Regions from separate parts of the Exiguobacterium sp. s133 genome, predicted to be linked through region 1. Evidence: predicted binding sites of a transcription regulator. Region 1 holds the regulator's gene; each other region holds the start of a gene.
What was found. Region 1 encodes Rex, which represses fermentation and respiration genes when NADH is low (regulators of the CRP and FNR family bind a similar motif). Its sites were predicted from a motif close to TTGTGAAATATTTCACAA; they were not measured.
Positions count from the first base shown of each region.

Region 1 (10,694 bases):
GACCAGTACTTCAATGATACTGATCAATATATACGGTAGTCCGAGATGATCCCAGGCCTCAAGCCCGTCAAACCGCTTCTTGAAATAGCGGTACTTCAGGAATCGGACGATCCATCGATAGGATAACAAAGGGACTAACAAGAAATACTGAAACGATGATTCTGTCAGATGCCAATCGTCTGCTAAAAAGAGAAATACAAACAATACCAGTCCAAACAAGACCGTTTGAATGTAACGTGCCTGTTTTAAAAATCGGATATAATCCATTTTCCGCTCGCGTTGCATGCTCTCCATCGTTTGCCTCCTCGTTACATCCCGATTCCTTCGCCCGTCGGATGACGGTGTTCGATTCCTTTTCGGTCCGGTGTCTCAAGCAAATCCATTTTATCGAGCTTCGTTACCGTCCGGTCCGTCCACTTTTGAAATTGCAGCATCCCTGAAATCCACAACATTAGCGGAAACAGATAGCCCCACTGTCCAAGGTGCGGGGCGACAACTGCGGCACCCGCAATAAAGACCGCTTCGAGTAAAGTGATCCCACCGAACAGCAGACCAAGTGGTCGCGCCTGTACCTTCGACCGAACTAACAGAACGGATTGGATCACTCGCTGCATGCCATTATAGGCGAGTAACGGCGTAAGAATCAAAAATCCAACTGCTGAATCCGTCAGGTGCCCGCTTCCGGAGAAGAACAGCACCGCAAAAAATACGCCCGCAATTACATACGTCCGGATTTGCCGGCTGATTTTTGTCCATTTTTGATACGTGCTTAAAGTGTTTCTCATCCGTTCACTCCTCTTGTGTGTTTCGCTTACTTACGGTAACGCTCAATCTCACGCATCGTGACGAATGCCGGATCCAGTTGTTTCGCTTGTTTGTTCAATTGGGACACAATCAAATAGGCGACGATGATCGACATAAGAAAGACCGTAAAAGAAATACCGGCGTATTGTGGAAAAACAGTCCCCACGTAAAGTGTAAAAATTGGGATGAACGAACCGATAATCGATACACGTGCCACTTTCAAGACCGTCTTTTTATAGATATCTTTCGTAAGGCGTTGCTTTAAAATCCGCAGACGAATGATTTCTCTAAGTGCGTTAGCCAAACAGAATACCGTAATCGCAAATAAGGAGATCAGCCCTCGAAAACCCGGGATGAACCAACCAACAAGCGCAAGCAGCAGAACTGGAACCGGCACCAGATGCTGAATCCTTTTTAATGGCGGTCCCAGTAATTTCAACCGTGTATTTTTTTCAATCAATGTACTCACCTTGTCACTCCTCCACTTCTTTAACATTCGCATGAATTTCTTTATCACTGACGAAGTCGGGATCGCCTGACCGGGCAATCTTTTTAAACAACCAATCCGTAACGTAATAGACCGGTGCGAGGATGATCAGCATCCAAAGGGCAATTTTCCAGATCGACATCTCTTTCGTCTCAAGTATCACGGTGTACAGCGAACCGTACAAGACGAATTGAATCCCGAGCCACAGCAACGATTGGTTCATCACTTGGTCGCTTGAGAGATAGCGCGCCAGGATTTTTCGTTTTTCGAGTCGAAACGGGAGATCAAACACGAGAAAGACAAGCGGTAACAGACTCAAGTACATGGTCGTGCTGAAGATTTCCGTAAACGTTCCTGCTGTCGCCATCAAGGCAGCGATGACCCAACTTTTATTCTGCAATTGATTTTTTTCGATATAAGCAACCGTCAACGCCTGTAATCGTTCCTCGCGGAGCGTTTGTTCCATCCTGAAATGCCCTCCCTCGTTTCAACTGTCTATACTGTCATATACTTACAGTTTACCAGTTATGTTTCAAAAAAAAAGAAACTTCCTTAAAAAAGGAGTTTCTAGGCTGAAACCTGAATGATGAGATAGATGACGCTATACGCAACAATTGCTAACGGAATCAGCGCGACACCAATCAACCAACCGTTCTTATCACGGATTCCGAGATACAGAACAAGACAGCCGACGATGAAGGCAATTAACGTCGTAAATGGATTCATAATGCTTCCCCCTCTTGATTACCTATTAAGAAATTTCCCATTCCCTCAAAAGGATAAACACAGAAAACGACTTCAATCGGTTCATCAACATCATCCAGGCTGTAAGCTTCTGTTTTGCCGCCACCACTATAACAAAAAACACCACTCGGCAAATGCCAAGTGATGTACATATGGAGACTATCGGGCTCGAACCGACGACCTTTTGGCTGCCAGCCAAACGCTCTCCCAGCTGAGCTAAGCCCCCTCATATTCTTGTAATCAGTATAAACCATATCGATTCACTTTTTCAATATAAAAAGAGCGCTTCCAAACAAAAACCTCTCCGTCGCCGAAACGACCGAGAGGAGACTGTTACTTATTCAACTCACGCATCAAATCCGCTTGCCGTTCAAGCTCCGCCTGTTGCTCAAGAATCAGTACTTTTTTGTACGTCCGGGCTGAAATCATGATGCTGATTTCATAGAGGACGAACAACGGTACCGAAATCATCAGATGTGACGTCACATCCGGTGGTGAGATTAAAGCCGCGATGACAAACAGCGCAAAGTACGCATATTTCCGATTTTTCCGCATGAACAATGGCGTCACGAGTCCAAGACGAGTCAAGAACATCGTCACGACCGGCAGTTGGAACAAGATACCGAACGGAATCGTCAGCCGTATTAAGAAACTGAAATAGTTTTCGACCCCGATGACTTGCTCGATGCCGAGCTCTTGCCCAAGTTCCGTCGATACTTTGAGTAGAAACGGAAGTAACCAAAAATAAGAGAACGCGATTCCGGACAAAAATAAGAAAAACGTGACCGGAATATACGTCAAGGTCGCTTTCTGTTCCTGTTCGAATAAACCGGGTCGGATGAACGCCCATAGCTGGTACATCCAAAATGGTGAAGCCAGGACGACCGCGATGATGAACGCTAAATTCAAGTACAACATCAGGGGATCGGCCACATTAAAGGCATTCAATCCGATGCCGAGCTCTTTCAGGTCCGACTGCAGAAAACGCACGAGCGGTCGGACGAGCGGAAAGGCCGCGGCGAACAAGACGACGACGATGATGAGTGACCAGACGATCCGCTTGCGCAACTCGTCTAGATGCGATGTCACACTCTGTTCTTGATCAATCGCCATAATTTAATCACTTCTCTTTCGATTCATCCTTGTTGTCTTTATCATCGTCCATGATGCCGTGTGTCGCACTCTTGAACTCTTTTAACGTCTGACCGGCAGCACGACCGAGCTCCGGTAATTTTTTCGGTCCGAAGATGATCAACGCGACGGCACCGATCAAGGCGATGCTCCCCGGTCCGATGAACGCGATGGTTGATGGAATAAGGTTTTCCATTATGATTTCACTCCTTCAGCTGATTGCGAATAATGCTTCATGAAATAAACTAGTGACTGCAACTCGATCGACAAATCGATGTGATGGACCCGAACATGGGCCGGTACGTTCAACCGCGCCGGTGTAAAGTTCAGGATTCCGGTCACACCATACTCAACTAACTCATCCGCTACTGACTGTGCGAACTGGGATGGGACCGTCAAGATGGCGACATCAACCTTGTTCGCTTCGATTTGCTCTTTCATGTCAGAGACATGATAGATAGGAACGTCTTGCGTCGTTGTTCCGACCTTGTTTTCGTCCGCATCAAACGCAACGACTATCCGAGTACTATTATTCTTTAAAAAGTTATAATTTGCAAACGCCGTTCCGAGATGTCCGACCCCGACAAGTGCCACATTCGTGACTTCATCCTGATTCAGTGTCTTTCGGAAAAACGTCAATAGATGTTGTACGTTGTAACCGTATCCTTTTTTCCCTAACGCCCCAAAGTAGGAAAAATCGCGGCGGATCGTCGCTGAATCGACTTTGACCGCTTCACTGAGCTCTGCTGAAGAGACGCGCAGCTTGCCTGAGTTATAAAGACTCTGAATGAAACGATAATATAACGGCAGTCGTTTCGCCGTCGCTTGTGGTATTTTTGTGTCTGGCCCATTCATACTGCAGTTCCCCCTTCGGCCACGTTCTGACGTGGCACCCAAATCAATGCAAAGAATTCTATTCTCTTTGATTGTAAACCACTTCACATAGACTAACAAATAATATATTCCACGGGACTCCTGCGTTTTTTTCATGATAGACTAAAGGGTGGAAGGATGGATGTTTTTATGATTCTCTTACAAGTGAACCAACTATCAAAATCATTCGGTGTTGAGCCGATTTTAGACAATATTAAACTCGAAGTGCAGGAGCGGGACCGGATTGCGCTCGTCGGACGAAATGGTGCCGGAAAATCGACACTTTTAAAAATCATCGCCGGAGAGCTCAGTCATGACTCTGGTGAGATCATGAAGAGTAAGGAAGTGAAAATCGGTTACCTCGCCCAGGACAGTGGTCTTGAGTCGAATGAAACGATTTGGAATGAAATGTTGACCGTGTTCGAACACCTGCAAGAGCAGGAACGTTCGCTCCGTCGGATGGAGATTGAGATGGGGATGGACCATATCTTGAATGATGCTGTTGCTTACGACCGTCTGTTGAAAACATACGATCAGGCACAACATGACTTCTCGGACGCCGGCGGCTATCAGTTCGAAGCCAACATCCGCTCCGTCCTGCACGGGATGCGTTTTTATCCGGACGATTATTCACGCCGGATCCAGACGCTATCCGGTGGACAACGGACGCGACTCGCACTGGCGAAGATGTTGCTTCAGGCACCTGAGCTGTTGATTCTTGATGAGCCGACGAACCACCTCGACATCGATACACTCTCTTGGCTCGAAAGTTACCTGGCTGGTTACCGTGGAGCGGTCTTGATCGTCTCCCACGATCGTTACTTCCTCGACCAGGTCGTCAACGTCGTCTATGAATTGTCACGGAACGTCTGCCGGAAGTTTACCGGCAACTACACGAAGTACTTGGAACAAAAGGCAGCACTGTATGAACAAGAGATGAAGCAGTTCGAACAGCAACAGGAAGACATCGCGAAGATGCAAGACTTCATCCAGCGTAACATCGCACGGGCGACGACGACGAAACGCGCACAAAGCGTCCGCAAACGTCTTGAAAAAGTCGACCGGATTGATCGTCCGGATGGGGATGAACGCAGCACCGTCCTGTCGTTCCCGATTGAAAAACAAAGTGGGAACGATGTGTTACAAGTCACGCAACTCGCGGTCGGCTATGAAGAAGCCGTCTCAAAAGGCATCACGTTCCGATTACAACGCGGCGAATCCCTCGCCCTCGTTGGTCCGAACGGAATCGGAAAATCAACGTTACTGAAAGTTCTTGTCAACCGGATTAAACCGTTATTCGGTGAACATCGTTTCGGGACCGGCGTTTCTGTCGGCTACTACGATCAGGAGCAGGCCGAGCTCAACGACCGCAACCGGGTCATCGATGAAATTTGGAACGAGTGGCCGTTGATGCGGGAACAACAAGTCCGGTCCGTCCTCGGTCAATTCCTGTTCAGTGGTGATGATGTCTTTAAACTTGTCCACGAATTATCCGGCGGCGAGCGCGGACGCCTCGCCCTCGCGAAGTTAAAATTACGCAAAACGAACGTCCTCATTCTCGATGAGCCGACCAATCACCTCGATCTTGATTCGAAGATGGTGCTTGAGAACGCACTTGTCGACTATGAAGGCACGCTCCTGTTCGTCTCCCACGACCGTTACTTCATCGACCGGGTTGCGACACGCGTCATCGAGATGAATCCGGACGGTGTGACGGATTATCTCGGCGACTACTCTTACTATATGGAGAAGAAGGCCGAGAAAGAAGAAATCGCCCGCCTCGAAGCAGAGGAAGAAAAAGCAATCAAAGTCGCTGCTTCGAAAAGCATCGACAAAGATGCGCAAAAAGAAGAACGAAAAAAGAAACAACAGCTCGAACAACTCGAACAAGACATTGAACGGTTGGAAACACGATCAACTGAAATCGAACAACTGCTTTGCGAACCGGAAGTCTTCAACGATATTCCGAAGGCGACGGCGCTGTCGGCAGAACGGGATCAGATTGATACGGACCTCCTCGAACTGATGGAACGATGGGAGAGTTTCCACTAATGCGCTCGAAAAGTTATGTCATCAACCTCGTTCAAGGGTTATTGTCCGGGGTGCTCTATTTCGTTCCGATGTATGCCGACTACGTGTCGGCCTTCATCCGGCCGGATGCCTTTAATGCCGTCGTCCTGTTGTTCATCCTCATCTCGTGCATGATCGGCCTCGTGATTAAGACGTGGAGTGGTCTCTTCATCAGCCTCTTATCCGGATTAATCTGTACGTTGCTGACGACCCAGATGTTCGTTGAACTGAATGACCCGTTAATCATCAGCTATTACGGAGCCGTTTCACCGCTCGTCGCCTTTTTGATCAGCTGTCTCGGCATTTGGGCACTGGCGATTCTCTTTTTTTTACTCGATGGTTTCCAGTACGAAAAACGTCACCATGCAGAGTAACTTCTTCAGTTGTCCGACATAAAAACGCACTTTTTCCCGTAGGAGTCAACGAAACGTGACGCTTTTTAGACTGTAGACGGTTTAGAGCGCAATCCGTCTCGAATCGCTTTTAAAGCGAAAAGCAATCGGTCGCGACCCTGCAGCTCTGCTGTAGCGGCGCGGAAGATTGCCGCTTTGAAGACGAGGCGAGACAGGGAAGCGTGAACTGACAGCATCCTCATGTAAAATTTTCGTGATTTATAAGAGTTTGGCTATACGCTGAAGGCACGTCCCGCGTTCGGGACGTGCCTTTTTGCTTCTAAAAAATACTAGTCCTACTCGTCGATCCGCCTTCAGCTCGTCGGTCGGGCAATCGTAAAGATGTCTCCGACTTTCGCATAGTCGTTACCTGCGAGACGGGCGATCGCTTTTAAACCATCCGGATCAATCCGGAACGACTCGACGAGTTCATCCGCGACGTGATACCGGACGATCTCCCCAATCAAGAGGTTGGCCCCTTCGAGTTCGAGATGATTCGTCAGCTTCAATTCAAAGCGGATCTTCGCTTCTGCGACAGCCGGAACATCGATCAAATCACTATCGACTAACGTCAAATTCGTCCGTTCGAGTTCACTTTCACCATATGCGAGTGGTGCCGCGGTTTCATTGACTGCCTCGACGATTTCTTCACTGACGATATGGATGACGTATTCCTGATTCAGCAAGATGTTTTTTGCGGTATCCTTTTGCCCTTGCTCCGTCTGCTGGACGGCGATGACCAGTTGCGGCGGGTTGCTTGAAGCGACCGTGAAAAAGGAAAATGGCGCCGCATTGACGACTCCATCTGCACCTTTGGTCGTCACGAACGCGATGGGTCGAGGAATGATGCTGCCGATCAACAATTTATAGTTTTCTTTTGGACTTAAGTCTGCTGCATCAAATTTCATAAAAACCGTCCTTTTCGATCACCCGATAAGTGCTGCGAGTGAATAGTCTCCAGCTCCGATCATCGCAACGCCTAAGGCGATGACGATCAGTGCCATGTTGTATTCGTACCCGTTTTGCGTCACCCAGTAACCATTCGTCCCATGCACTTTGACGATTGCGACGATCATCGAACCGATGATCAGGAGGGCTGCAATCCACAGGAATAATCCACCGGCGAATAATAATCCTCCGACCAGTTCAGCAATCCCTGCCATCAGTGCAAGTGTTTTCCCTGGCTTCATCCCGATGGACTCAAACCAACCGCCTGTCCCTGCGATACCATGTCCACCGAACCATCCAAATAATTTTTGTGTTCCGTGTGCCGCAAATGTTAAGCCGATAATCAACCGAATCAGAAATAATCCTAAATCCATCATGTATAAAACTCCTTTTACTTAATGTTTTTTAATTACTATTAGTAACTTAATATCGATACTAAACTATCACTTACTAAAAGTAAATAGATTTGTTTTCGTTATTTTTATTACTATAAGTAAAATAATTCGTATTTTAGCGTCAAAGTGGGTATACTACATATATAAGAAAGGATGAGCGCTGATGGAGAATACACTAATTCCGACGGCCCTTTGTCCGAAAGTCGAACATGCCTTTGAAATATTGGGCAAGAAGTGGACGGGTTTGATTTTACGTCATCTCTTGACGAAGACCTGTCGTTTCAATGAAATTCAAGATGCGATTCCCGAGCTCTCTGGTCGTATGTTAACGGAACGCATGAAGGAACTTGAGGCGGAAGGTATCGTAGCCCGGACCGTCATTCCGGAACGTCCGATAAAAATTCAATACAGTTTGACAGACAAAGGTCGTCAGCTTGAGCCTGTAATTCGTTCGATCGAAGAATGGGCTGAGTTACAAGATTGACTGAAAAGAAGACATCCATGCTGGGCATGTGGTGTCTTTTTTTATTCTTTTTTGCATTGAGAATCCTTTTCATTTAGAATGAAGTCGTGTCCTACCATGAAAGGATGTGTCACGTCATGAAAATCATGATCGGTTTCGTCAGCATGTCTGGCAACACGGAAGACATCATGCACTTACTTAAATCAGAACTCGAGCAAAACGGCTGCCAGGTGCAGACGGAAGAACTCGATCAACTATATCCAAGCGACTTAGCGCAGTATGATGCCGTCCTGCTTGGTTCTTACACGTGGGGCGACGGTGATCTCCCCTATGAAGCAGAAGACTTCGTCGATGAGCTCGCTGCCAGTTCAATCGCGATTCCGGCTGCTGCCTTTGGTTCCGGTGACCGCGATTATCCGAAATATTGTGCGGCCGTCGATCTGCTTGAACAAGCTCTGACGTCAGCTGGTGCACAAGTCGTCTTACCTGGTCTAAAGATTGAATTTGACCCGGATACGGCCGACAAACAACAGGCTTGCCGGTCATTTGCACAAGAATTTTTCAAGCACGTCGAACAGCTTGTCATGAACTAACGCTTTAACAAAGAACGCATTCAAGAAGCAATCGCTATACAGACAAGAGGACTCTTCCGATGTCGGAAGAGTCCCGTGATGTAATGCTTAACCAAGATTCTTTTTCGCTTTCCAGCGTTTTTGAAGATACCACGGCACGATTGTCAAAATTAAAAAGACAATGATTGCACCAATGATGATTCGTGGGTCTTTCGAGACGATACTGCTCCCTAAAAAGTTATAGGCGAACGTTCCGGGAATGATTCCGATCAGCGTAGCTAAGAAGAACGGCAATAAACGAACTTTCGAGAGTCCAGCTGCGTAACTGATCAAGTCAAAATTAAAAATCGGCAACAACCGAAAAATTAAGACATAGATGAACCCATTCTTCTCGAGCTGTTGCTGGATTTGATCGACTTTTCCGGCACCGTTCTTAATAAATCCCTTACCCAGTTTTTTTGCGACTAAGAAGGCGACGACTGCTCCTAGTGTAGCACCGATGACGGTATAGACCGTCCCCATCAAGGCGCCGAAGGCGAGTCCGCCTGTGATTGACAGGACAGACGCCGGAAAGAAAATCAACGGACGTACGGTATAGAGGACGATATAAAGAATCGGTGCCCACATCCCGAACGATAAAATCCATTCCTTGATGTCTGTCGGACTAACATTTAAATACGATCGACTGAACCAAATCAGACCGATGATGACGAGTAACACGAATGCAAGACGTACTCCTTTTTGTTGGCGTGACATAATTTCCTCCATTTCATTGAGCATATATGAACGCGGTATATATAGAATTCCCAACAATCGATTTTCTTATACCTGATGCAATTTATTGAATATGCGTTTCAGCCGCTCACGATTTTGGGAACTACTAAAAGATAACATGGAAAATAGAAAGGTGATAACTATGACACAATCAATAAAAGCACTCGTCTTTGATGTCTATGGTACATTATTTGACGTTCATGCTGTTAAAGTCAAAGCAGAAGAACTCTATCCGGAGCATGGCGCAGACATCAGCCAAGTCTGGCGTCAAAAACAACTTGAATATTCCTTTTTACGTCAACTGAATGGACAATACGTTCCGTTCAGTCAAGTGACGCGTGATGCACTCCGTTATGCCCTCTTACAATTGAAGTTGCATGTGACGGAAGAAAACATTGCTGCCTTAATGGAGGCCTATCTCGAGCTGTCGCATTACGACGAAGTCGAAGCAGTCTTACAAGAGATGAGCGGCAAACAATTGGCCGTCTTTTCAAACGGCTCCCACGATATGCTTGACCCGTTAATCGAACAGTCCGGACTCGGATCACTGTTTGATCACATCATCAGCGTTGATGACATCAAACAATACAAACCGACGCCTGCTGCTTATATGCATGCGCTGAACACACTCGGTCTGAAACGCGAGGAAGTCTTGTTCATGTCCTCGAACGGATGGGACATCACCGGAGCGAAGAGCTTCGGTTTCCGGACGGCCTGGATCAACCGGTCCGGCTTACCGGTCGAAGAACTGAACCTCGACCCCGACAGCATCTATGACGACTTGAACGGTTTGCTCGAATGGAAATGAAGTTAATTAAAAAGACAGCCGATACTCCTCCGTTACATCGAGGAAAATCGGCTGTTTTTTAGTAATTCGCAAGACGCGAATATCCTTTTTTAAAGAGATCTAGCTTCAGTCCACCGTCTTTTTCGATGAAGAAGAGGTACTCTTTTTGATCTGTATCTTTATAAAAAACTTTATAGAGCGTCAATGTGCGTTTCTTATTGTTCTCGACTGCGACTACTTCGTGCTTTGAGATG
Region 1 covers NZ_JACSMK010000010.1:3,651-14,344, reverse strand. The annotation lists gene KNP96_RS12645 (hypothetical protein) at 1-294, opposite strand, end outside; gene KNP96_RS12640 (hypothetical protein) at 309-785, opposite strand; gene KNP96_RS12635 (hypothetical protein) at 812-1,273, opposite strand; gene KNP96_RS12630 (hypothetical protein) at 1,278-1,757, opposite strand; gene KNP96_RS12625 (hypothetical protein) at 1,859-2,017, opposite strand; tRNA gene KNP96_RS12620 (tRNA-Ala) at 2,189-2,261, opposite strand; gene tatC (twin-arginine translocase subunit TatC) at 2,369-3,148, opposite strand; gene KNP96_RS12610 (twin-arginine translocase TatA/TatE family subunit) at 3,156-3,362, opposite strand; gene KNP96_RS12605 (redox-sensing transcriptional repressor Rex) at 3,362-4,021, opposite strand; gene KNP96_RS12600 (ABC-F family ATP-binding cassette domain-containing protein) at 4,190-6,091, shown strand; gene KNP96_RS12595 (hypothetical protein) at 6,091-6,483, shown strand; gene KNP96_RS12590 (hypothetical protein) at 6,549-6,698, opposite strand; gene KNP96_RS12585 (flavin reductase family protein) at 6,816-7,409, opposite strand; gene KNP96_RS12580 (DoxX family protein) at 7,428-7,826, opposite strand; gene KNP96_RS12575 (winged helix-turn-helix transcriptional regulator) at 8,008-8,328, shown strand; gene KNP96_RS12570 (flavodoxin) at 8,445-8,900, shown strand; gene KNP96_RS12565 (TVP38/TMEM64 family protein) at 8,988-9,635, opposite strand; gene KNP96_RS12560 (haloacid dehalogenase type II) at 9,796-10,461, shown strand; gene KNP96_RS12555 (hypothetical protein) at 10,520-10,694, opposite strand, start outside.

Region 2 (10,694 bases), on a different contig from region 1:
GAACGTTACGCCCCGGTCGTCTTGCGTCAGTTCAGACGCAATCTGTTTCGCCGCCGCAACACTGCCCCGTCCGGTATGGAATGCTGCCCCCATCTCTTTTAAGGCCAAATAATACTCCGGTGCAAGCACGAGCATCAGGAAGGCCGGAACAAAGGTGATGCTTTGGAATAAAATCAACCGCAAGCTGACCTCAAGCGCAATCATCCCCATGCTGAGCATCGAGATGAACTCAAGCATCAACGACGACAAGAAGGCGAGCTTCAGCACGGTCAGCGTCGCATCGCGGAAGTCGAGACTACTCCGTTCGATGACGTCCTGCTGTGCTTTCGCGCGACCAAACAACTTTAACGTCGTGATGCCTTGCAGCGTATCGAGGAAGGTTCCGGAGAACGCCGTCATCTTCTCGAGCTGCGTATCGGCACGTTTTTGCGTCATGATTCCGATGACGATGTAGAACAGTGGAATGAATGGTGCCGTGATCATCATGACGAGTCCCGTAATCCAGTCATAACTGAATGCTGCGATCAGCACCATCAAGGGAACGATCGACGTCTGGATGACTTTCGGCAAGTATTGGCTGTAATAGCTGTCCATCTCATCGACCGCGTCAAGCAACACACTGACCTTTTGTCCCGACTGTCCTTGCGACATCACTTCGACGGAACTCATCGTATACTTCGCGACGAGCGCCTGGCGAATGTCTTGTTTGACACGTGCCGCGAGAACCGTCCCGAGCCGCCCGTTCCAGTACGTGACAGCGACCCGTAACATCAGCATGAGCAGTAAGATACCGAGTAGCGGAACAATTGCCGCAAAGGCGTCCCCTTGGAGAAAAATGCGGTCGACGATGATGACGATCAAGTACGATTGACCGATGACCGCAATCCCCATCAGGACAGCCGCCAGCATCAATTGCAACATGATCGTACGTGGAATCGAGATGATTCCTTTAAGTGGATTCATATAAAAACGCCCCTTCACAAATTGTGAACGACTTTTAGTGAATATTTTCACATATCGTACATTCAGTATACCGAATCCTTCGTTTAGTTGCCATGAGAATGCCGCTCCAAAGGTGTGACGGTTTTGTGAGAAGCGTTTTACTCGACAAAATTGCTAACGTCCACTATTATAGACAATAGTTATCTACGTTATACAGAAAGGGCGAATTACCATGCAAATGAAAACCGGAGTCGAACAATCCGTCTACGCGATGCTGTTACTGACCTTTTTGCCGGAGAAAGGACTTTTACCCGGTGAGTTCATCAGTCAGCAGCTCGGCGCTTCACCGACGTACTTTCAAAAACTATTGCGTAAACTCGTCAGTGCCGACCTCCTTCTGTCTGTCCCGGGGGTCAAAGGCGGTTTCCGACTGAATCAACCTTCCGATCGGATTCGTATCTTTGACGTCTACGAAGCCATCGAAGGAAAACAATCCCTTTATGCTTCAAGTGGTGTCTTTGAAGACTTGATGGGCATCAAAGAACAGAACGTCCGCCTCTTATCTAACTTGATGACGGAAGCGGAAGATGCTTGGCAATCGACCTTAAAACGTGAAACGATTGGATCGCTCCGACAGGAAATCGACAGGAACTGTCCCCCTGACCACTTAACGACATTGCAAGCCTTGATTGAACAACAAATGATTCGCAACTAAAAGGAGACTTACGCATGACTACACTTGACCGCTACTTTGAGTTATTTGACGCTTCCCGGACCGATGAACAGGCTTTTAGTGACCTCTCTTCCCTCTTTTCGGACGACATCACGTTCGTCTTGAGTGGACAGGAACAACATGGCATCGACGCCTGGAAAAAATTCGTCCGCCTGGTCTTCACTGCCAACCAGGACATCAAGCACATGTATGAAGCCTGGCTCCCGTCAGCAGATGGCGATACATTCGAGACACGCTGGGCCGTCTGCGGCAAGCGGGCTGACGGAGCGGTCTTCACGCAGGACGGGACGGATATCGCCCGCCTTGATGCAGACGGAAAAATCGTCTACCTCGCCAATGTGCCGGATGATGCGAAGATGTTTAACAATTACAACGACTAACCCAGAGAGACCGTTCCCCACTCGGAACGGTCTCTTTTTGAAGTCATCCGCTTGTAAGTTTGCTGCTTCGAACGTGTCGCCGCCTTCAATCGTTCCGTTATCAAAACCTTTTTGGAACCAGCTTTTCCGTTGTTTCGATGTCCCGTGCGTAAAGCTTTCCGGCACGACGTATCCTTGACCTTTTTTCTGAAGGGTATCGTCACCGACGGCATTTGCAGCACCAAGCGCTTCTTCAAGGTCGCCTTCTTCCAACAAGTTCTCCCCTTGCGCGTGATGTGCCCACACGCCGGCATAATAATCTGCCTGCAGTTCGAACCGGACGAGGTATTTATTGAATTTCTCTTCGCTCATCTTTTGACGGAGCGGCATGATCTCATCTGACGTCCCGAGTAACGTCTGGACGTGATGACCGACTTCATGGGCAATGACGTAAGCCATCGCAAAGTCGCCAGGCGCCCCGTACTTAGTTTGTAATTCATCATAAAAACTTAAATCAATGTATAATTTCTGATCGCCTGGACAATAAAAAGGACCGACCGATTTTCCGGCTTGTCCACACGCTGAACTGACTTGGTCGGTATAAAGGACAAGTGTCGGTTCTTTGTATGTCATCCCGTCTTGTTTAAACTCCTTCGTCCAGACACGTTCCGTATCGGCGAGCACGACCGAGACAAAATCGGCGGCTTCTTTTTCTTTCGCTGTTTCTTGATAGCCTGAGTTCGTCCCGCTCTCTGAACCGGATAAATCCCCAAGCAAATCAGCAGGATTCCCACCCATCAACGTCACGACGATCAAGATGATGATGCCAAGTCCACCTCCGATTCCCGCGATTCCTTTCCCACCCATTCCCCGGCGGTCTTCTACGTTTGAACTTCGTTCTCTTCCCTTCCACTTCATGCGGCTTCCTCCTACCAATTTCGATGTTTTTATATACCCGTTCAGGCATTTATTCATGCCACGTTCTTTTAGAAAAATAATGGATGTGCATCTAACTTTTTTTCCAGTCAACAAACACATGCGTGCAACCGATAGTCTTGATACGTCTACCAAAACAGGACTTTGTCTTTGTTTTAGTTTCAACTAGAAATCGGAGGAATTTTATTTTATGAAACGTCATCAACTCATGCTCAGCATCACGTCTCTTATCGTCGTTTTATCTTTAATCGTCCATGGACTCCACCGCTTCACAACGTTTGGAGAAGGCTACTCCCTTTTACAGGGAAAAGGACCAGCCGCGTCGCTCGCTATGTTAACGGTCGTCGCGCTGATTCCTATCTTTTTTCTCTTCGCAGCTGTTATCCTGTACCGCCTTAATCCGCAGAGTAAACAGGTCGCCATCCTCTTGACACTGACGCTGACATTCGCAAGCATGTCAATCATCGCCGGTGGAGAGGGTCTCGTCGAATATCACTTCTCGATTTTCATGGTTCTGGCATTGATTGCCTATTTCCGGCGAATCGATTTAATTCTAATCAGCACGGTATTATTTGCGATTCAGCATCTTGCCGGATTCTTTTTTGCACCGACGCTACTGTGCGGAACGACCGGGTATCCGTTTAGTTTGTTGCTGATTCATGCAGTGTTCTTAGTTTTAACGAGCAGTGCCCTGATCATTCAAGTATTCGTTCAAAATCGTGAACGTCACGCGGCGCACGCACGGGAAACGGAAGCAAACACGTTAATCACGAACGTCAGTCAACAAATCGAAGCACTGGTCGGTCATTTAAAAACGAATACGACACACTTGAAGCAAGCTGCTGCAAACTCAGTTGTCGTCACAGATCAGATTGCTACTGCCATCGAACCGATCGTCGACTCTGCCGACGGTCAATATCAATCGATGCAACATGGAACGAATCAGTTACAGCAAGTCAATCAAGCAATCGCGACGATTCAAACACAGATGGCGACGACGGCAGACACAGCCGTCCACATGACAGCCACCGCACGTGAAGGAAATGAAGAGATGCAGTCGATGGAACGCCGGGTCGAAGCAATGGTCGAAGCGACGAACCGCTTAAACGATTCCGTCGAGACGATGACAGGACGCTCCGATCAAATCCAGACGATTCTCGCGAGTCTTGAAGCAATTGCCGGGCAAACGAACTTACTTGCACTCAATGCAGCGATTGAAGCTGCGCGCGCCGGTGAAGCGGGACGCGGCTTCGCCGTCGTTGCGACCGAAGTCGGGCATCTCGCCGTCCAGTCACGAAGCTATGCCAATGAAGTGACGGAAGTGTTAGAGGCTCTTGTCGAAGACACAAACCAAATCAAGGCGACGGCCCGAGCGTATGCCGAGACGTTGACGGAAAACCGTCAGATGACGAAACGCGTCGGTCAGACCTTCGCTGATATTACAGGAATGATTCAAGATGTCGAACAGCATATTCGCTCGATTCAAACAGCACGCCAAGGTGTCGGTACGCAAATGCTTGAAATCGGTGAACGCATGGATACGACACGTGTCGCCTCGCTCGAGGTACGGCGCGGGATCGAATCTACAGCTGCAGGACTCGAAGAACAGGCTGGTGTCCAACACGAATTTGAAACGATGACCGATTCACTCAATCAAATGACCGATTCGCTCGAACAACTCGTCGATAAATTAACGAATCATGTTAAATCCTAAAAAGCAGGTCCCTTCGTTAACGGGGACCTGCTTTTTAAAATTAAATGAAACCCTTCTAGGAATCTGCGATCCCTACCTCGAATAACTAATTAAGACTGACAGTATTAAAGAAAAATCCCTGATATTATACTGCAGAGTCTTGCGGTGAGAAAATGGACTTCAGATGACGTTGTCAGCTCTCACCTCCCTTTAAATAGCGAGGCGGTAGCTTACTCGCCCTTTCGAGACCCTCTTTTTGAATGGACCTACTACACGTATAGGAGGACATGATAATGAAACCACACCTCTTATTTTTGTCTTGGCGTGATATTAAACATCCGAAAGCAGGCAGTGCTGAAGTTTTCATTCACGAAGTATTGAAACGGGTTGCCGAAGATTATCGCCTTACCCACATCTCACCTGGCTTTGATGGTGGTCACGACGTTGAATTTCTTGATGGTGTCACCTATATCCGACGCGGAACAAACGCAACGGTCCTTCTGTATGCTTTTCACTATTACCAGATACATGCATCGACAATTGATCTCGTTGTCGATCAAGTCAATACCCATCACTTTTTCACTCCGCTTTATGTACCACGAGAAAAACGTGCCCTATTCATTTATCGACTAACACGTGAAATTTGGAAGATCAACGTCAACCAACCGTATGCCTGGTTAGGAGAACGGACGGAAACGCCCCGCCTCCGCCTCTACCGGAACGATTTGGCGGTGACTGTCAGCAAATCGACCACTGACGATTTAATCGATGTCGGATTCGCTCCAAAACGAATTACGATTTTACCGGCAGGAATCAATTTCACCCCATGGCCAGAGATAGACTGGAAAAATAAAGAAGAAAAACCGACTTTTCTTTACATTGGTCGTATGTCCGCCTATAAAGGAATCAACGATGCGATTAAAGCGTTCGTCATATTCAAACAGGAGTTTCCGGAAGCCCGTTTTTGGGTGATTGGTGAAAAAGATGAGACCTACATTGAAGAGCAACTAAATCCTCTTCTTCCGGAAGAAATGCGTCAAGATATTACCTATTTCGGCTTCGTCAGTCATGAAGAGAAACTTGAGCGAATGAGCCGGGCGACCGCTTTATTATTTCCATCAAAGCGCGAAGGCTGGGGGTTGGCAGTCAGTGAAGCTGCTGCTGTCGGGACGCCATCCATCGTCTATCATGCTCCCGGTCTTCAAGATGCTGTACAGTATGGATTAGCTGGATATATGACAACGTTCCAGACTCCAGGCGCATTAGCCATTGAAATGCGATCATGCATTCGGGATACAGAACAGTATGATACGATTCGTTACGCCTCTTACCTTTTCGCAAAAACACGCCACTGGGACTATACCGGATCCCGTTTTCGGGAATGGATACAGAAAACGTTGACTCGGTGACTAATGGTTTCTTAAAAGACCATTAGTCTATAAGTGAATTATGTGTTTTCCACTTTTCAACTCAGAACATGTCTCAATTGTCCAAAGAAATAGGAACTATTATTCATTTGCATAAATACAGTTAACCGTTTCATTGAAAGGATGGATTGGCATGTACATTTTATTATTGTCTGGCGGGTCCGGAAAAAGATTATGGCCCCTTTCAAATGACTTAAACTCAAAACAATTTTTACGCATTTTAGAAGACCCGTCCGGGAAAAAACAGTCCATGATTGAACGTGTTTTTCTCCAACTTCAAGAAATCAAGTTAGCTGAACGCACTCTGATTTCAACAACAAAATCACAGCTCGATGCTATCGAGCATCAATTAGGTCCAGATGTCGCCGTTATTTGTGAACCTTCGCGTCGTGATACGTTTCCTGCCATCATGCTTGCAACAAGTTACTTAGCTGAAAACATTGATTCGACAGAGACAATTGTCATCATGCCCGTCGATTCTTATGTAGATATGTCCTTTTTCGAGAGGTTTAGTTTACTCGATACGGCTGTCCAATCCCATCCTGACGCGTTGCATTTAATGGGTGTCGAACCACTTCATCCAACCTCAAAGTATGGTTACATTATTCCAGAAACAGCCAATCAGATGGCACGGGTAAAGAAGTTTCAAGAAAAGCCGACAATCATCTTAGCTGAACAATTAATTAAAGAAGATGCACTTTGGAGTTGCGGTGTCTTTGCTTGCCAACTCGATTTTCTTATTAAACAATTGTTTGCTCAAAACGTTCCTACCACCTACTGTGATCTACTCCGCTCTTACGACTCTCTTGAAAAAACATCTTTTGACTATGCGGTTGTCGAAAAAACGGAACTGATTTACGTACATCGGTATGAAGGTCCGTGGAAAGATCTCGGAACCTGGAATACGTTAACGGAGGAAATGCCGAGTGTTCTTCATGGAAATGCTCATCTTCTGAAATCAACAAATACACATATTGTAAACGAACTTCAAATTCCAGTTCTCGGAATTGGATTGGATGATTTAATAGTTTCCGTTAGTCCTGACGGTGTCTTGGTTTCTTCTAAAGAAGAAACGACCCATTTAAAAGAATATCTCGTCCACCAAGACCGACCTCCACAATTTGAATGGAAACGCTGGGGCTATGCGACAATTTTGCATCAACAATTACTTGAAGATGGACGATATGCAATTACACGACGCTTGCACATTAAAGAAAATCATCAAATCAGTCATCACTATCATGAACATACCGCCTCAACCTGGAGCATTCTTAAAGGAAGAGCGGAAGCAATCATTGATGGTAAACATCAGACGCTTGAAGCACCATCGGTTGTCCACATCCCCCAAGGCGTCTCACATACATTAAGAACGGTAAATGACTTAATTATGATTGAAATCAAACACTCCGTCGATTGGACAGAAGAAGACAACTATCCATTTCCAACCTCATTTCCCACTCAAGATTAATTCGTTTTTTATACTGTAGTTCTTTTTAAAATAATTCCGTCGCATACATCAAACAGCAGTCCTTCGTCTTATGAACGAAGGACTGCTGTTTACGAATAGAAAAATAAAGGAGTTGATCATTTATAACATTTTAAAGTTTTGAGATGATCGTTAACGGATCAACACGTTGCGTGTAGTCAGACGGAACGTCAGCAAACGAAATTTCACCTGACGGCTGAATGATGAACGTTGCTGGTTTCGGTAGCTGCCAGTCTTCATTCCCGTTATGTCCGGCAACGTCCAGCCCTGATTCTTTGTACACTTCAACTAAATAGTCCGGCATCTCGAAGACGAGATCAAATTGCCCTGCGACGACATTATCGACGTCACTGAGGACAGCGAACTCTAAGTCATTTTTTTCTTGCGTCGAGAGTGAATGATCCGGTGTCTCAGGACTGATTGCGACGAGTGTCGCTCCTTTTTCCTGAATCTTCGCCAGTTCACGTTGGTACGCACGGAGCTCTAAGTTACAGTACGGGCACCATCCGCCACGATAGAACGTGACGATGACGGGACCTTGTTCAAGTAAATCCGCTAAAGCGACGGATGTCCCTGCCGCGTTCGGTAGCGTAAAGCGAGGTGCCTCATCTCCGACAGCTAATCCTTTTGCTCCGTTTGATGCTGCGAGTTCTTCTGTTGCTTGCGTCATCAGCTTCTGCTTTTCAGCCGGTGCTTTTTGACGGAACTGTTCTTGATACGCTTGAATTTCTTCTAATAATGTAGACATGACAATCCCTCCCTGTTGTTTTTCATAGCATAACAGGGTATTTCAAAAAAGACTGAGATTATGCTCACTCCGATTTTTTTCGGAATCGTTTCACAAATCCTATCAAGCTTTCCGGTGTCAGTTCGAGTTTGTTCTCGTACGCATATTTTGTTCCGTAACCAAGTGCGAGTGTCGCCGTCGAGGCGATACCCGCTCCGAATACAGCCCCGTACCCGGGCACCATCTTCGCCAGTTGGCGAAAAGCCGTTTTTCCTGAATTGCCGACGATCGTCACGACAAGCAACTCTTTCGCACTTTCTTTCGATAAGTTCCGTTCATATAAGTTCGACAGCTTCAGCATCAAACCGATTTGAATCGACGTCAACGGAATGATATCTGCGCCCGGGAACGGGACCGCTCCGATTGCACCAGCCGCCGTCCCGGCCCCGACAATCCAGTTGTTAGCGACTTTCCCCCGTAACGAAGGATCGATTTCGCGGACAAACAGATTATCCTTGTCGAACTTTTTTAGGATATCGAGGACCTCACGCCGCAACCGGTCGATATTCGTCCCATCCTTCGCTGATACAGGGACAAGGGTCGGTCCCGGTAACTTCGTTTCGATGTGCCGGGTGACGGTCTCTAAGTCGTTCGTCGCATCAATCTTCGTCACGACGATGATGATGTTTTTATTATGGGCATAAATCTTATTGAAATTTTTTGTTTCCGTCTCCGATAAGACGGTCCCCGCTGCATTCAAGAAATACAAAATAACATCCGCACTTTCGTAAAACTGCCACGTCGTATCTGAATTCAAGCTGTTCGCGTCATTGAGTCCCGGCGTATCGACGAAGATGACTTTATCTTCCGGGTGCTGCCGAATCTGATCGATGCGTGTCGTTTCACCCGGTTGCGCTCCGACCGTCGCGACGTCACGCCCAAGAATCGCATTTAATGTCGACGATTTACCGGCATTGACGTCGCCAATCAGGGCGACGGTCACTTCTTGATTAAGCGACTGGTTAAAGTCGCGCCGTTCTGCTTCAAACGATTGGTCAAATACTTCCTCAAGCTTTGATTTCCGTTTCTGTTCATTCGTCTCAAGTCCCTCACCAAAAAAGTCGTCCATCGTTACCCCTCCTGAAAATATGTGCTGTCAGTCTTTTCCCGTTCTTCATTGAAATCATCCAAGGAAAACGATAAGCTTGATGATGGATAATGTTTCCAACACACGAAGGAAGGGGCTTCTTCTATGAAAAACTGGATGTACATACCACTTGCCGCCCTTATCTTGACAGGGTGCAGCCAAAACCACGATCAAATCGAATCCGCTACGAAAAAAGTACCTATCACCCAGGCCACTTCTACCTTCACACTCTCCCCCCTACCCGTTACAGAAGGGGAAGAAAAATTTGCCACACTTGCCAACCAACAGATTGGCGCCGTTCAGCTAAAAGGAACATTAAAGGCGACCCACTGGCTAAAAGGTGTCGAATATCTCCCGGACAAACAAGAACGGGTACTGTTCTCGATGGAACTTGAACCGAAAAAGTACGATACCACGATCCGGTTTTCCCAGTCTTTCTCGGATGATCTGATTCAATTCGGGATTGATGTCGGTGATACGGTACTCTTCGGTGACGATACGTTTACGCATCTTGATGATTACATCGTTCGCGGTGCCGACTTCCGCTCAAAAACGGCTACGGCGACCCCTTATAATCTTTTGATGGTCTATCATCTGTCAAAAAATAAAGAAATGCGCGGGTTTAATTTAAATGAGGTCACGCGTCCCGCTGACGTACCACTCAAAAAAGGAGAGCGGATTTTCGGAATCGTATTATCCAATCAGAAGTAAAGCAGAACCCGTCCCGCACTTCTAGTTCAGACGGGTTTTTCCTTGTCCTTTCATGTCGTTCTGAAACGAATAATTCAACAAAGAGTGGCAGACTCAATCGCTGCCACTCTTTGTTGTATAGAAACTGACTTTTGCGTCAGCCCCATTTTTTAAATTTCACTTCTCCGCTCGAGTAACACGGTATCCCGCCAGACACCAGCCAACTGTCCGATTCGTTCCCGACGACCGACTTCCCGGAAACCGAACCGTTGATGGAGTTTGAGGCTGGCGATGTTTTCCGGAAAGATTTGTGAATGCAACGTCCAGATGCCTGCTGCTTCACTCGACGTAATGACCGCCTGCATCAATACCGTCCCGACTCCTTTTCCCCGTGCGTCTTCATCGATATACAAACTGACTTCGGCAACACCGGCATAGGCCGGAATCGACGAAAATGGACTGATGGCGATCCATCCGAGCATTTTCCCGTCTTTTTCCACCACAATCCGGCTGTGTATGTGGTGATGGGCATCCCAGTAGTCAAACGACGGTAC
Region 2 covers NZ_JACSMK010000008.1:18,549-29,242, reverse strand. The annotation lists gene cydD (thiol reductant ABC exporter subunit CydD) at 1-963, opposite strand, end outside; gene KNP96_RS11340 (Rrf2 family transcriptional regulator) at 1,175-1,657, shown strand; gene KNP96_RS11335 (nuclear transport factor 2 family protein) at 1,672-2,055, shown strand; partial or broken gene ypfJ (KPN_02809 family neutral zinc metallopeptidase) at 2,110-2,952, opposite strand; gene KNP96_RS11325 (methyl-accepting chemotaxis protein) at 3,161-4,684, shown strand; gene KNP96_RS11320 (glycosyltransferase family 4 protein) at 4,957-6,072, shown strand; gene KNP96_RS11315 (sugar phosphate nucleotidyltransferase) at 6,224-7,558, shown strand; gene KNP96_RS11310 (peroxiredoxin-like family protein) at 7,689-8,324, opposite strand; gene KNP96_RS11305 (YcjF family protein) at 8,389-9,432, opposite strand; gene KNP96_RS11300 (hypothetical protein) at 9,556-10,161, shown strand; gene KNP96_RS11295 (GNAT family N-acetyltransferase) at 10,311-10,694, opposite strand, start outside.
Region 2: a site for Rex is predicted at 999-1,016, ahead of cydD (thiol reductant ABC exporter subunit CydD). Genes of this name have one in related genera too.

Region 3 (10,694 bases), on a different contig from region 1:
GGAATCTGTTCCCCATCATTCAGGATAACCGTCTCGATCTCCCATTTTTCAACGATGATGCCTTGTAAATCAAGAATTGCCATCTTGACTGTCGTTCCACCAATATCAATCCCGAGTAACCATTTCATCTGCATAGCTCCCTTATTCGTAAATGATTTCATCTCTATTAGTTTAGCTGAACGGCAATCTTGTGCAAAGGGTTGCACAAGATTTTTTTCTTACGAATGTCGTGATTTTTTCAATTCATGTGCCAAAATCACTTTCGCTGAATCATATTGCTTTTTTTCTAACACACCGGCTTGCTCGAGCTCATCGAGTTCGAGCATCATCATTGCTATATCCGACTCGCGATCGCCTAAATAGACAATCGTCCCGTACGTTTTCAATAACTGTTGCACATCATAAAGTGTTTTCATCATTCATTTTCTCCTTCACGAACACATTCAGTAAATCATACGTCGCTTGAAGTGACGCTTCATGCGTCCGTTCATACGAGTGACTCGATTCGATTCCTGGACCAAGCAGTCCATGACGGACGTCGTGCCCCGCACTGACGGCTGCTGAAGCGTCAGAACCGTAATATGGATAGATATCGACCTTATACGGAATCGAATGGCTTTGGGCAAGACGTGTGAACTGATGACGTAATGCAAGGTCATACGGTCCTGAGCTATCTTTCGCACAGATTGATACCGTATATTCATCCGAGTGTTGTCCTTCTCCTAATGCGCCCATATCGACAGCGATGTATTCTGCGACGTCTTCAGAAAAACCGGCATTCCCACCAAATCCGACTTCTTCATAATTCGAAATCAGAATTTGCGTCGTATGCGGTAATGTCTCGTTTTTCCACTCCTTGATCAGTTCGAGCAACAGGGCGACGGATGCTTTATCGTCCAGATGACGTGATTTGACGAAACCTGTTTCGGTATGAATAAATCGCGGATCGAACGTCACGATGTCACCGACTTCAATCCCTGCTACCCGTGTTTCCTCTGCCGTCGTTGACCGGATGTCGAGTCTCACTTCGATATTCGTCGCATTTCGCTCTTCCGTGTTCGTCACGCGTGACGTATGGACGCTTGAGTGATGGAACAAAATCGTTCCTGAAACGGTCTGTCCGTCCATTTTATGGACGAGACAATTTTCACCTTCGATTGCCGTCCACGCATAACCGCCAAGTTGTGATAACGTCAGTCGACCTGTTGGCAAAATTTCTTTGACCATCGCCCCGAGCGTATCGACGTGTGCTGTCAACAAACGAATCCGTGAAGACTGTCCGGGCAACGTAGCGAGCAATGCTCCCTTTTCTAACTTTTTATACGTAATTCCTTCTGCTTTAAATCGATTTTCTACATATGTAAGAGCATGCGCGGTAAATCCAGTCGGACTTGGGATTTCTACTAATTCACGAATCGTCTCAATCACAGCTTTCATCTTGTTCGCTCCTCGTTTGACGTCCTTTTTAAGAAAGGACGGCTTATTTTAATGAAATCGTTTCCTTCTTATGATACCAAATATCTCTCTCCAGTCGAAAAAGAATGCACAATCAAAAAAAGCGACCGCCTGCTATGAAAAAAAGCCATAGCAACAGTTGCGCTACGACTTTCATCCTTTAAATGACTTCTTAACTCTTTCATTTAGACGTATTTTTTCATCCAAATGTCATCTCGATACGTCCCATCCTCTAGTTTGACCGAATCAGGGTCTTCTGCATATACTTCGAAACCAAGTGATTCATAGAGTTTTTGAGCAGCTTCATTTCCTGACAAGACGGCTAGAATGACTTGTTCGACTTCCGGAATTTGTTTCGCCTCTTCAATCAAGGCCTCCATCAGGGCGCGCCCCGTGCCCCCACGATAATCCGGTGAGATATAGACACCAGAAATCATCGCCTTATGTGATTCCCGTGACAGTTCGTACGGTTTGACCTGACCAAATCCAAACAATGTATCTTCATCGAATATCCCGATCCAAACTTCATCCGACTCCGGATCTCCTTCTAGCCCCTCTTGAACTTCTTCGAGCGGCGTTTGTTGCTCATCGTCAAAAGAATGACCAAATGCATCCGGATGATTTTTTAGACCTTCGAGGCGTAAGCGCCAATACTGTTCTGCATCTTCCTTTGTTAACGTTCGAAATGTATACATGACTATCGTTTCTCCCCTTTGTGAGTTTTCTAATGTTTCTTAAGACATGAAAAACTCTTCTATCCCTAACATAACCTTTTTCTAGTAAAATAAAACCTAGTTTTCAGATTTTTTATCGCGTCCTTTTTTCTAATCAAAAAATCGTACCCACTGAAACTCCGTTTGCCCGAGTTCAGTGGGTACGATTGACGCTTCCGATTTAACGTAAGACAGGTTCCATCGTTTGACGTAAAACTTCCGCCGAATGATGGAATTTTTTTAATTCCTCATCCGTCAGCGACACCTCGATGACTTCGCGCACACCTTGTCGGTTAATCACGGCAGGTACACCGATATGAATACCAGAAATCCCGTACTGTCCGTCAACGTGCGCTCCTACAGTCAACAAACAGTTCTCGTTCCCGAGAATCGCACGGACGATCCGAACGAGACCAAGTCCAATCGCATAGTATGTTGCACCTTTTCGTTCAATGATATGATAGGCTGCATCGCGTACATTGATATAGATTTGATCTAAATCTTTTTGAGAATAACGATCGTCTTCTGCAAGCAGTTCATCAATCGTTTTTCCATAGATTCTTGAGTTGCTCCAGGCAGCGAATTCCGTGTCGCCATGCTCACCTAAAATATAGGCGTGGGCGTTTCGTGAATCGATATTAAAGTATTCTCCTAACATTTGGCGCAAGCGTGCCGTATCGAGTACCGTTCCTGATCCGAAGACGCGTGACTTTGGTAAACCAGAATATTTCCATGCTAAATGTGCCATGATGTCAACGGGATTTGATGCAACGACGATGATGCCGTCAAATCCTGATTCCATGATTTGGCGCATCATTTCTTTCATGATTAAAGCATTTTTCGCAACGAGGTCAAGTCGTGTCTCACCCGGTTTTTGTGGTGCACCGGCCGTGATCACGATGACTTCGGCATCTTTACAATCCCCGTAATCCCCTGCCCATATTCGCATCGGCGAAGAACTGAATGGCGTCCCGTGATTTAAATCCATCGCTTCCCCTTCAGCTTTTGCTTTATTCACATCAATGATGACAAGTTCTTCACAAAGTCCAGCTGTCGTCATTTGATACGCAAAACTTGATCCTACTGCCCCCGCACCAATTAACGCAACGCGTGTAACTTTAGCATGTAATTCCATCCGATATGTCCACCCTTCCAAACAAATTAAAAGTTTGTTAACTATCTCACAATTAGATTGTAACATCTTTCACAAACTATTAAAGACTGTGTAAACGGTCACATTTTGTCTAATTTGTGTCAACAATATCCTAACATAAGGAAGTCAGGTACTTCACCTTCCATTACCACAATCGATACAACATGAAACCAATCAGCCCCGCTAGCGTACTGGACAAATAATTAACGGCGTCATTCCCTAGCCACTTCCACCCTCGGACATATTGTGTCGTAGTACCATGATGGATTTTTTTCTCGGTTTCTTTGCCACAAATCTGACAACGATACTTTCGTTGAACGGTAGCGCCTAACACCGTATCGAGAATACTGCCAAGGACACCTCCGGCCGCGACGATCAACCATTGCTTTACGGACAAATCGAATAGAATGTCACCCGCTGTCGCGATAAATAATGCACCGATGATTGTCGCGAGTGTCCCGAGTAAAGATACCCCGCCGCTCGTTCCTCGTAAGACCGGTTTAAACGTCCGGATTGAAATCGGTTCTTTTTTAGAAAGCGGACCAATCTCGGATGCCCATGTATCTGCATTCGAAGCAGCAATGACAATCAAGAAAACTAATAAAAAATCAAATTCATTTGTCAGTACAACGCCTATCGAAGCAAGCATAGCGGTTCCACCGTTGGCAAGTACTTGCCAACCATCTCGTGCACCATCCTTCTCGACGATTTGATCGACGGACTGCTTGCGTGCCTTACCGAGTTTTGATAACAGGCTAGAGCTACCGAAGAATAACAGTAACAGGACTAATCCTTCATAATCGAGCGCATAGACGACCGTGCTGCCGACAAGTATCGTCAACAATGCACCGCTTTTCGTTAATAATCCAAATTGATAGCCAGCATATCCGAGAGCTAAGCAGATGAATAGAAGAACAGTTAATGACATTGAATGACCTCATCTTCAGTGACAATTGTATCAACCGGGCGATCAAATGATTCTACTTCGAATCGTTCCACGACTTGAACGGCAAATGCAATCGAAAGCGTCGGACCTGAAAAATCAATCAACGCACGATCATAAAACCCACCGCCCCATCCTAAGCGATAGCCATTACGCATATAGGCACGACCCGGTACGATACAAAGATCAATCGTCGGCAATGCAATTTCAAAAGCAGTTGCATCCGGTTCAAAAATCCCCATCGAATTCTCAATCAGTCGACTGCTTGGCGAATGTTCAAAAAATCTCATTTCTTGACCGATGACCTTCGGAATGACGACACGTTTTCCATCCGCCCATGCTTGTTGAATGACTCGATCCGTTGAACATTCGTTTCGAAACGAGAGGGTCACCGCAATTGATGTCGCACTCATCCATTCTGGCAATACAAATAACTGCTCTGCAATTCGTCGTTCCCGCTCCTGCCGGTTTTCCAACTCGTTCAGTCGCTCACCGATTACCCATCGCGCTGCTTTTTTATTCATATAGTATTCCCCCATTCACAAAAAAAGCCATCACACAAGGTGACGGCTTCCATCTCAATTATTTTACTTCACGGTGAAGTGTGTGCTTACGGAGACGTGGGTTGTATTTCTTCAACTCAAGACGCTCTGGGTTGTTACGCTTGTTCTTTTTAGTGATATAAGTACGGTCACCAGTTTCAGTGCAAGCCAAAGTAATTTTAACGCGCATGGGATTCCCTCCTATCTAGCTCTCAATGTATCAAGTGTTTTTGCTTTACATAAGGTTAAGCATACTCAAGTATCGTACCAAGAAAGGAACGGAATTGCAACTGTTCATCCGTTCTTTTTCTGAATCGCCAATTGTTCGTATGGTTTTTCAAGGTTCACTTGGAATTCAAGCGGTTTTTGAGCAACATGATAATCATTTTCGATTCCTTGTCGCGCTTCTTCACGTTCTAAATAAATCAATTGTGAATGACGAAGTGCTTCGCCCTCTAATCGTTTAATCGCAACAACTAAACCACCGCTACTCGCTGGAGAACGCTCACTCTCAAGATTGTACACATTGCTGACAAGCGGCAACTGGTTGATCTCAGCAAACGATTGAGCAGCCGACGCCGTCTCCATCGTAAAGTTATGGACAAGGCGGAATTCTACGATTTTATGCAGGGCTTGCGCTTGACGCAACACGGCAAGATTTAATCCGGCCAACTGATTGTAAGTCTGAACGAGCGGTAGGCCCGTCATGCGGACGCCGTAAATATGAACGCCATCTTCAAATCGATAAGCCGTCTCATTTTCTGTGATGACATAGACATTTTCTCCCGCTCCTGCCAATCGCTTCGCAAACTCAGCAATTGGTCGGTTCGAATCTTGGTAATCTTTTGCGACGAGTAAAATCGCAGCATCGTTCCATGACGTTTCACGTTGCACCGCAACATAGTAGTCATGCGTCGTCAAATAGACGTCTGGTTCGATGTCTGTATCCGCTAAGAAGGGATATTCGGCATAACGCGTTTCAAGCCAGTCGGTCGTTAATTCTCCAGCGTCAAGTAACCGCTCCGTTTCTTCAAATCGCTTAATATGTTCACGGAATCGATTCGCCGCATATTGTGCCGTCGTCTGTCCATCGAGAATGAACGGCCAGTCGCTCGAAACCGCGAGCAAGTATTCACGAATCAATTGACGTTTTGCTTTGACCGTCAAACCATCTTGATGACGATTACGCGCCATGACACCGGCTAATCGTTTTTCAAGTTGATGCAAGTGACGAATCATCCAGTCGTTCCGTTCATTGATCCACACATCCGCATACCCTTTCCGGCCCCATGTCCCCATTGCGACGTGCACCGTCTCGATGTCGCCAAAATGACGCTCGAGGAACATTGTAGGTGAAATCGATTCGACCCCAACATCTTCAAGTCGTTCCATGGCTTTACCAAGGAAGTCCGGTCCCTCAAACCACCAATGTCCAAACAGTTCTGCATCGAATGGCGCCGTGACAAGGAAGGGTGGGAAATCTTGTCCACTGTGCTGGTCAAGATGCTCCGCCAATGCTTCCGCAAAGTCAGCTGCATGCTCATCCGTTTGTTTCCAAGCCCAGTCGCGGACATAAAAAGCCTTTTGATCGGACTCTCCTGTAACACGATGTAATTTTAAGCCCGTATCGTAGCGGAGTCCTTCAGGATGCATGAATTCTGCAATTTGGTCCCACTCCCGATCATAGGCAAGATCGCGGTAAAATTCACGATAGTTCGGGTGTCCCGGATAACCAATGACAGAACTCCAAATGCGTCCAGAAATGATTTGATCGCGCGGAAACAGTGCAACACCATGTGGCGAATAGACCGGTGCGCCGATGCCGTGTTTCGGAGCAGGATCAGCGTTTAAGATGGAATGTTCGTCTACGAATGTATAACGAATCCCCTCTTCGTACATGATTTTATCAAGACCTGGTGTGTAGGCACATTCCGGCATCCATAGACCCGTCGGACGGAATCCATAATGACGTTCGAAACAGTTTAATCCAGTTTGAATCTCTGACCGGGCAGCTTGCTCTGATAACATATGCGGACTGAAACCATGCGTTGCCGTACAGGTCATCAATTCAAGGTAACCCGCTTCTTTATAATGACGGAAGGCATGGTTTAAATCGCGACCCCAATGTTCGAATGTATTTTTTAAGTCACGGTACCGTTCTTTGTAGAAAAGCAGGGCATCCCGTTCTTCCGCCACTAAATCGCGGTCAAGTTCTTGATCAATTAAGCGTAATGTATCATCTAAATGCTCTACATAACGTTCTTGAATCAGTGAATCCGCAAGCATTTCAATGACGGGTGGAGAAATACTAATCGTCCATCCGAGCGGACGCTCCAGACGATCAATTTCCCATAATAACGGAATATACGTTTCTGAAATCGCTTCGTACATCCAACGCTCTTCTAGACGATGAGCTTCCTGATGACGAATATAAGGTAAATGGGCATGTAAAACGAGTGAAAAATAGCCTTTGCGCATGTTTTCTCTTCCTCTCCTTCTTTCTATCTTTTAGCTCAACGAATTCGGTCGAAATAAGAATACGGTCGTAAAACTTCTACCCATTCCGGTTGCTCGACTTCTCCATTTTGCCAACGAGCGACGACTTCAGCGAATCGCCCTTCAACGACAGGTTCGTCACGCGGCGTCTCGACCGGCTTCGAACGTAGTACCGGAACAAAGTCACCATCAATCGTTTGAATTCCCCATTCGATGATGTATGTAGTGTTTGGGGATAACGGACGAACGAACCAAGAGTTCGTCATTTCCGGCAGTTCAAATTGATACGTCCGGTTCGCTTCACCTTTTTCATACTCGACTAACGTCACATCAATGATTCGAAGTTCTTTACGGAATGAATCGAACGCTGCATGGTAATGCGTCTCTAACATTTTACGAGATAACTCCGAGAGCTCCCAGTACACGTACAATGCCGTCGGCGATTGAACGATGGCATGCATGATGTCATCTTCATAGTGCGTCGCCATCCCGAATGCATCCCGTTCAAGCGATGGTATGGCGATGACAGCAGGAACGATTTCATTCGCAGCCACTTTCATCGATGGAGTGGTTTTCTGTTGTTTTTTAGGAGTTGCTGTTTTTTTGTCCGTTGGTTCTGAAAGTGATTTTCGGTACTTACTCCACGCATATTTCACTTTCCCTTCCGTCGACTCTAATTTCTCAGCGATTTGTTTTGTCGTCAGTCCTTGTTCTTTTAATTTTATGATTTTATCAAGCATTACCTATCACCTCTTTATCTTTATTCACTTCTTTCCTATTCTACAAACTTGTTTCAAATTCCTTTACGAAAAAAAGTAGGTCGAGGATTTTCCTCGTACCTACTCAAGTTAGTTATTTAAGTCGTAGTGTTTCCCTTTTTCGAGATAGATGAGGTGCTCCCCGACGTTCGTCAAATGGTCGCCCATCCGTTCGATGTAGCGACAGATGTTCGTAAACTGCATGATTTCATCGACAACAATCGGTTGCAATGACATATGGCGCATGTATTGGCGAAGCGCTTTATATGTCGTCTCATCAATGATGTTGTCGAGATCGGATAACGCTTTTGCTTTTTCGATATCACCATCGCGATAGGCGACGATGGCTGTTTCCGTCATATCAAGCAATGTTTCAAACGCTTCTTTTAGAAGCGAGATGTCGATGACATAAGGAAATGTTTCGACACGTAAAACCGCTTTCGAGATGTTTCCGGCATAATCGGCAATCCGCTCTAAGTCTGTTGCGATTTTCATCGCTGTCACGAGTCGACGTAAATCCGTTGCCACTGGTTGTTGTTTCGCAATCAAAAGAATCGCATCATCATTAATTTCAAGTTCCAGCGCATCAAGTTCGTTATCATTTTCAATCACTGTACGCGCGATGTCGAGATCGTATTTTTCAAGTGCTTCTGCTGTCGTCGCAATCTGTTGCATCGTCTTGCGGGCAAGAAGAAAGACTTTTTGATCGAGTACTGCTAGATTTTCTCCAAAAATCGTACGGTGAGCTGCCATTGAAAGTTCCTCCTAATTATCCGAATCGTCCTGAAATATAATCCTCTGTCCGCTTATCACTCGGATTCGAGAAGATACGATCCGTTTGATCAAACTCCACTACTTCTCCGTTCAAGAAGAATGCCGTCTTATCTGAGACACGTGCTGCCTGTTGCATATTATGCGTCACGATGATGATCGAGTACTCTTTTTTCAACTCCTGGACGAGTTCCTCGACTTTGAGTGTCGAAATCGGGTCGAGTGCTGAAGTTGGCTCATCCATTAAGATGACATCCGGTTCGATTGCAAGGCACCGCGCGATACAAAGACGTTGTTGTTGCCCACCTGATAATCCGTAGGCATTTTCATTCAGACGATCTTTGACTTCATCCCAAATCGCCGCACCTCGCAAGCTACGTTCCACGATTTCATCTAAAATCTTTTTGTTTTTGACACCGTGGACACGTGGTCCGTACGCGATGTTATCGTAAATCGATTTCGGGAACGGGTTCGGTTGCTGAAAAACCATTCCGACGGACGTCCGTAATTCTTCCACTTCATATTCTTTATCGAAGATGTTCCGGCCGTTATATTCGATGACACCGTTCGTCCGTACGATTGGCACGAGCTCGACCATCCGGTTCAAGGTTTTGATGAATGTCGATTTCCCGCACCCAGACGGTCCGATGATTGCCGTGACTTCGTTTTGTTTAATATCTAAGTTGACATCTTTTAAGGCGTGGTCATCGCCGTACCATAAGTTTAAATTGTCGACACGGTATACACTGTCTTGCGCAGCTACTGGTTGATTCATAGTTGTTGCCCCTTCTTTCTCGGCTGTTTTTGTCGTCAGCTTCGTATCCATCATCTGTGTTCCTCCTTAAAAACGATTCAGCACACTCCTACGATTAATAACGTTTAGAAAAACGATTTCTAATCCAGATTGCAAGTGAGTTCATTGTCAATAAAATCACCATCAAGACAATGATTCCTGCTGCAGCAAGACCTTGGAAATCAGCTTGCGGACGGCTTGTCCAGTTATAAATTTGAATCGGCAACGCCGTAAACTCTGAAAAGATCCCTTCTGGTGCACGGGCGATGAAGATGGCTGCTCCGACCATGATAAGCGGTGCTGTTTCACCGATCGCACGTGAGACAGCTAAGATGATTCCCGTAATGACACCTGGAAGTGACGCCGGTAAAACGACTTTGAACGTCGTCTGCCATTTCGAGGCACCAAGTGCAAGTGAAGCATGACGCATCGCTTGCGGCACGGAACGAATCGCCTCTTGCGACGATACGATGACGACCGGTAAGCTCATTAACGCGAGCGTCAACGCTCCAGCGATCAATGTTGAACCGAAGCCCATATTCCGGACGAAGAATGTTAAACCGAGTAAACCGAAAACGATTGAAGGTACGCCTGCCAAGTTCGAGATGTTGACTTCGATGAACGATGTCATCCGCCCTTTTTTCGCGTATTCCTCTAAATAAATCGCAGCTCCGACACCCATGATGAAAATCATTGGAACGATTAAAAGCATTAAGAAGATCGTACCCATCAGTGCAGGATAGATTCCAGCGCGTTCTGGACGTCGTGATGGGCCATTCTGAAGGAAATCAAGCGATAACCATGCAGCACCATCACGAAGTACGCCGACAAGAAGAATACCAAGAACGACGAGACCAAATAGGAGACCAATCAAGAAAATCACTTTCGTCACATTGTTGACGACAAGACGCTGACTGATTGATTTTTTTACTGCAACTGGATCAATGAACTTTTTTTGTACAGGTTGTTTTTCTGGTAAGGCCATCTTAATACTCCTCTCTGAAACGACGCGTAATCCAGTTCGCGAGGAGGTTCATCACAAGTGTAAAGACGAACAACAGCGTACCGAC
Region 3 covers NZ_JACSMK010000004.1:219,466-230,159, reverse strand. The annotation lists gene KNP96_RS08065 (ROK family glucokinase) at 1-134, opposite strand, end outside; gene KNP96_RS08060 (YqgQ family protein) at 219-416, opposite strand; gene KNP96_RS08055 (M42 family metallopeptidase) at 400-1,437, opposite strand; gene KNP96_RS08050 (GNAT family N-acetyltransferase) at 1,641-2,150, opposite strand; gene KNP96_RS08045 (L-lactate dehydrogenase) at 2,350-3,303, opposite strand; gene KNP96_RS08040 (DUF92 domain-containing protein) at 3,467-4,249, opposite strand; gene KNP96_RS08035 (5-formyltetrahydrofolate cyclo-ligase) at 4,240-4,788, opposite strand; gene rpmG (50S ribosomal protein L33) at 4,847-4,996, opposite strand; gene KNP96_RS08025 (glycoside hydrolase family 57 protein) at 5,101-7,284, opposite strand; gene KNP96_RS08020 (DUF4912 domain-containing protein) at 7,320-8,042, opposite strand; gene phoU (phosphate signaling complex protein PhoU) at 8,151-8,813, opposite strand; gene pstB (phosphate ABC transporter ATP-binding protein PstB) at 8,830-9,606, opposite strand; gene pstA (phosphate ABC transporter permease PstA) at 9,701-10,609, opposite strand; gene pstC (phosphate ABC transporter permease subunit PstC) at 10,611-10,694, opposite strand, start outside.
Region 3: a site for Rex is predicted at 3,338-3,355, ahead of KNP96_RS08045 (L-lactate dehydrogenase). Genes of this name have one in related genera too.